Linked DNA regions of Pelobacter seleniigenes DSM 18267. The protein of the gene in region 2 interacts with the protein of the main gene of each other region in a pairwise test. Links are inferred from orthologs where the notes say so. Each region holds a gene or a part of one and is shown on either strand. Other genes may lie near its edges.

Evidence for each region. The genes of interacting proteins can lie anywhere in the genome.
Region 1: the proteins of purT (region 2) and N909_RS0121970 interact in binary tests that used the Escherichia coli proteins (3 or more experiments, as listed by UniProt). The link is inferred for Pelobacter seleniigenes DSM 18267 from one-to-one orthologs.

What each region holds. Positions count from the first base shown.
Region 1 is NZ_JOMG01000005.1:142,273-145,171, forward strand. It holds N909_RS0121970 (farnesyl diphosphate synthase), read left to right. Parts: upstream 1-948; coding sequence 949-1,851; downstream 1,852-2,899. Other genes in the region: xseA (exodeoxyribonuclease VII large subunit), read left to right, coding at 1-651; xseB (exodeoxyribonuclease VII small subunit), read left to right, coding at 729-956; dxs (1-deoxy-D-xylulose-5-phosphate synthase), read left to right, coding at 2,053-2,899.
Region 2 is NZ_JOMG01000002.1:515,981-518,834, forward strand. It holds purT (formate-dependent phosphoribosylglycinamide formyltransferase), read left to right. Parts: upstream 1-756; coding sequence 757-1,953; downstream 1,954-2,854. Other genes in the region: N909_RS0104995 (aminotransferase class V-fold PLP-dependent enzyme), read left to right, coding at 1-62; N909_RS0105000 (SufE family protein), read left to right, coding at 59-478; N909_RS0105010 (IS110 family RNA-guided transposase), read left to right, coding at 2,061-2,854. UniProt on the Escherichia coli protein: Involved in the de novo purine biosynthesis. Catalyzes the transfer of formate to 5-phospho-ribosyl-glycinamide (GAR), producing 5-phospho-ribosyl-N-formylglycinamide (FGAR). Formate is provided by PurU via hydrolysis of 10-formyl-tetrahydrofolate.

The DNA.
Region 1 (2,899 bases), on a different replicon or contig from region 2:
GCCGACCTCAATCAGGAGGGCAGCAGTGACGTCCTGATCGTTGGCAGGGGTGGCGGCTCGCGGGAAGATTTGTGGGCTTTTAACGAAGAAGTTGTCGCCCGCGCCTTAGCTGCTTCGAAAATTCCGGTGATCTCTGCGGTCGGTCATGAGGTGGATTTTTCCATCGCCGACATGGTGGCGGACCTGCGTGCACCGACGCCGAGCGCTGCGGCGGAGCTGGTCGTGCAGAATCGACTCGAACTCGAGCGTCATCTCGACCAGTTAACCATGCGCCTGGCAGGGCAGATGAAATCCCGAATCGCTTTGCTGGAGAGCCGCTTGAGCGGTCTCAAAAAACGCTTGCGGGCGCCGCTGGATTTATTGCGTATGCAAGCGCTCAGACAAAAGCAGGCCTCAGAACGCCTGGTTCAGGCCATGGAGCGGAAGCTGCTGCTGCATGATAATGAACTTTCTTCTTTGTGTGCAAAATTGAACGCACTGTCGCCCTTGGCTGTGCTTGGGCGCGGCTATGCCATTGTGCGTCATCCCCGCACCGATTCGATTGTCGTCAATGCCGCTCAGGTTACGGCCGGGGACTCGTTGCAGATCATGCTGGCGCAGGGGCGGATCGAGGCACAGGTCACAGCGACCGCTGACCAGGAGGAAGAATAAATATTATCTTAATGACTTGACGGCGGCGGTAACTGCTGTCGATAATCACATCATTTAAAGTTAAGGATAAAAACAATATGGCGACTACCAAAAGCTTCGAAAGTTCATTGCGTAAGCTTGAAGACTCCGTCGAACAACTGGAATCAGGGGAGCTTTCCCTGGATCAGGCGCTGAAAGTCTTTTCCAACGGTGTCAAGCAGGCCGAATCCTGCCGGCAAGCGCTGCGGGATGTGGAACTCAAAGTTGAAAAACTGCTTAAGCAGGAAGATGGTAGCTGGGACCGGGAAGCCTTTGATGATGCCTGAGACATGGACTCTTAAAACCTATCTTGAAGAGCGCAATCGCCTGATCGAATCGGCGTTGGATCGTTACCTGCCCGGCACCGATATGCTGCCGGCGAGTCTTCATGAAGCCATGCGCTACTCGGTTTTTGCCGGCGGGAAGAGAATTCGACCGGTTTTATTACTGGCCGCCTGCGAAGCGGTCGGAGGGACTATCGAACCGGCCCTGCCGGCGGCCTGTGCCATTGAGATGATCCATTGCTACTCGCTGATCCACGACGACCTGCCTGCCATGGACGACGATGACCTGCGACGCGGCAAACCGACCAACCACAAGGTGTTCGGGGAAGCGAAGGCGATTCTGGCGGGGGACGGACTGTTGACCGAGGCCTTTATCTTGCTCTCCAATCCTGAACTGCAGGTGGGAATCCGATCGGAGGACAGGCTGGAAATTATCCATCTGCTGGCCAAAAGCTCCGGCTCACGTGGCATGGTTGGCGGCCAGGTGGTGGACATGGATTCGGAAAGCAGACAGATTGACCTGCCGACCCTGGAATATATTCACACCCATAAAACAGGAGCGCTGATCCTGGCGGCCATTGACATGGGGGCTGTTCTTGGTGGAGCATCAAAAGAGCAGCGGAATGCACTGAGGGCTTATGGCGAAGCAGCCGGACTGGCCTTCCAGGTGGCAGATGATATTCTTGATATCGTTGCCGACCAGGAATCCCTTGGTAAGGATGTCGGCAGTGATGTCCAGCGCGGAAAAGCCACCTATCCGGCATTACTCGGGTTGACCGGCGCGCGGGAACGGGCGATTGAGTTGCGGGAGATGGCTCTGGCCGCGTTACAGCCCTTTGGAGACAGGGCGCGGCCGTTGCGGGAGATTGCTGCTTATATTGTGGATCGCACCTCCTGAGCCACGGGCTGTTAACCGGCAAAAACGTGGGCGCGGATGTCTTTCGTCGGGTTTTGTGATCAGCCCGGCACTGAGTACGGAACGGACTTGTTCGATGTTGCGTGGTGGCCGCGCCGCTGCAGGATGTCAGGTTCTCCCTGGCGCTTACCCGGATGGCGGGAATGTTATTGATGGTGATTCTTATTTCTGGAGATAAATATTGTGGATAGCCTCCTTGCACAGATCAAATCGCCGGCCGATCTGAAGCGGCTTGAGAAGAAACAACTTCCGCAGCTGGCAGAGGAGCTTCGCGAGCGGATTGTTGCTACTGTTGCGACCAACGGCGGTCATCTGGGCAGCTCTCTCGGTGTTGTTGAACTGACCATCGCATTGCATCGCGTCTTTGATTCACCACAGGATAAAATCGTCTGGGATGTCGGCCATCAGGCTTATGCGCATAAATTATTGACCGGGCGCCAGGAACAATTCCCGACTTTACGGCAGCTTGATGGGCTTAGCGGCTTCCCCAAACGTAATGAAAGCGAACATGACTGCTTCGATGTCGGCCATTCCAGTACTTCGATTTCTGCTGCGCTTGGCATGGCTGCCGCCCGGGATATTCAGGGCCGGGATAATAAGGTCGTCGCCGTCATCGGTGATGGCTCCCTGACTGCGGGCATGGCCTTTGAAGCTCTTAACCATGCAGGGGGACTAAAGGAAAAGCTGGTCGTCATTCTCAATGACAACGAAATGTCCATCTCGCGTAATGTCGGTGCTTTGTCCTCGTTCCTCAGCCGGAAAATGACGTCGGATGCGTTCCTGCGTTTTAAGAAGGAAACGGAGCAACTCCTCGGATATGTCCCGCGGATCGGCCGTGATCTGGTGAATATCGCCAAGCGCGCGGAAGAGTCCCTGAAAGGGTTCATGACCCCGGGGATGCTGTTTGAAGGATTCGGGTTTGATTATTTCGGCCCGCTTGACGGGCACAATATCGAAGAATTGGCAGAAACCTTGCGCAATGTCGCGCAGATCAAAGGGCCGGTGTTATTGCATGTCCTGACCAAAAAAG
Region 2 (2,854 bases):
ATCTGGTTGACTCACTATCACGAGTGATCGCATTACTGCGCCACCAGGAATCCAAACCATGACCATTAACGACCTGCAGAACAAGATTATTGCCGATTTTGAGGAGTTGGAAGACAGTTTCACCAAGTTCGCCTACCTGACCGAGTTGGCAACCACCCTGCCCAGGCTGACCGAGAAACAGAAATCGACTGCCAACCTGGTCGCCGGCTGCCAGTCCCAAGCCTGGCTGGAGATGCATTGCCGCGATGGCAAAATCGAGCTGCAAGGGGACAGTGACACCTTAATCGTCCGCGGCATTCTGGCCATCATTGCCACGGTCTATTCCGGCCGCCGCCCGGAGGAAATCGTTACCGCCGACTTCTACCTGTTACAAAAGGCAGGGATCACGGATGTGTTGTCCACGGACCGGGCCAACGGTATTGCCGCCATCCTGGCAAAAATCCGTTCTTATGCAGCGGCCTGTCTCGGTTCTGTTTAAGTGATTCGGGGTTGCTCTCGGGCGACCCGTCATATTTCATACCCAGGGCGGCCCAGCCATCAAGCCGGTCTCCCGACCGGCTGAAACGCTTTTCCGGTTGCTTGCCACTGACCGTTTGGCACGGCTTTATTTTCTTCCTCAAGGGATTGAATTCCTGCGGCCTATCGTTTAAAACCTTACCATTCTGACATCAGTAGTTTCTCAATCCGAAATTTAAACCTGATAAATACCGGTCGTCCCGCCCGTGCTGCGGGACATCATCAGACAGGAATCATGTTATGACCACAATAGGAACCCCTTTCTCGTCCACAGCCACCCGCGTGCTGCTCTGCGGTGCGGGCGAACTCGGCAAGGAAGTTGCCATTGAACTGCAACGCCTCGGCTGCGAGGTGATCGCCGTCGATCGTTATGAACATGCTCCGGCCATGCAGGTTGCGGACCGTTCCCATGTCATCTCGATGCTGGATGGAGCGGCCTTGCGAGCGGTTATCGAGCAGGAACAGCCACACTATATCGTCCCGGAAATTGAAGCCATTGCCACCGACACCCTGGCCGAACTGGAGCAGGAAGGATTTAACGTGGTCCCCACCGCCCGGGCTACTCAGTTGACCATGAACCGCGAGGGAATCCGCCGTCTGGCGGCAGAAACCCTGGGCCTGCCGACCTCCAACTATCGCTTTGCCGCAAGTCGGGACGAATATCGCGCAGCAGTCGCTGCAATCGGCCTGCCCTGCCTGGTCAAACCGATCATGAGCTCTTCGGGTAAAGGGCAAAGTCTGGTCAAAACCAGGGAAGCGATTGAAGCGGCCTGGGATTATGCCCAGGAAGGCGGCCGCGCCGGAAAAGGCAAGGTTATCGTGGAAGGATTTGTCGATTTCGATTTTGAAATCACCCTGCTGACCATCCGCCACAATGATGCCACCGGGCAAATCACCACCAGTTTTTGTGCTCCCATCGGTCACCGTCAGGAAGACGGTGATTACCAGGAATCCTGGCAGCCGCAAGCCATGAGCCCCCTGGCCCTGGAGCGTGCCCAGGGCATTGCCAAAGCGGTCACGGACGAACTGGGCGGACGCGGGCTGTTTGGAGTGGAACTGTTTATCAAAGGAGATGCGGTCATCTTCAGTGAAGTCTCCCCCCGACCGCACGATACCGGGTTAGTCACCCTGATCTCCCAGGATCTGTCCGAATTCGCGTTGCATGTTCGCGCCATCCTCGGCCTGCCGATCCCTAATATCGTGCAGAACGGACCATCAGCTTCAGCGGTATTGCTGGCTTCAGGACATTCCACCCGAATGCAATACGGCAACCTGCAAGCCGCATTAAACCGACCAGACACCCAACTGCGCCTGTTCGGCAAGCCTGAAATCGCCGGGAAGCGCCGCCTTGGAGTCGCGCTGGCACGAGCGGAGAACGTCGCCAAAGCACGCCAGACCGCTAATGCCGTCATTACAGATATTCAGGTGACACTCTAGCCATCATGGCTGACAGTTAAAAAAGAGAAGACCTGCCCCTTGCAAACATGGGTTATGCTGGAGTCGTTGAAACAACCGGCACAGAGCCATAACCAAGGAGACAGGTCATGACAAAGTCTATCACTTATGTTGGTTTCGATGTTCATAAAAACTCGATCGATGTCGCGTTAGCCGATGCTGGCCGCGAGAGTGAGATCCGCTATTACGGCACCATTAACGGAGATCTTGCCTCACTGGACAAGGTGATCCGTAAACTGGTCTCACGGGGAACCAGACCCTCCTTTGTTTACGAGGCCGGACCCTGTGGCTATGAAATCTATCGGCATCTGACACAGCAAGGATACGATTGCAAGGTGGTTGCCCCATCGCTGATTCCGCGAAAAAGCGGCGACCGCATCAAGAATGATCGCCGCGACGCTGAGATGCTGGCGCGGCTGCATCGTGCTGGAGAACTGACTCCGGTCTATGTCCCTTGTCTCGAAGATGAGGCGATGCGCGACTTGTGCAGAGCCCGCATCGACAGCAAAAGTGCTGAACGCAAAGCGCGCCAACAACTGGGGGCCTTTCTCCTGCGCAGCGGGTTCCGCTACAGCGGGAAAACACCCTGGAGCAAGGCTCACTGGAACTGGATCTCTTGCATCAAGATGCCGCATCCGGCCCAGCAGATCACCTTGCAGGAATATATTGATGCCATACGTTCCTGCACAGAACGAGTTGAACGCATGACTGAACAGATTCGCCAACTTGCCGAGCCGTGGCGCATGAATCCTGTCGTCGAGGCGATTCAGGCCCTGCGAGGCGTCTCCCTGATTGTTGCGACAACAACGGTTGCCGAATTGGGAGACCTGACCCGCTTTGATCATCCTCGACAGCTCATGGCGTACCTGGGATTGGTTCCCTC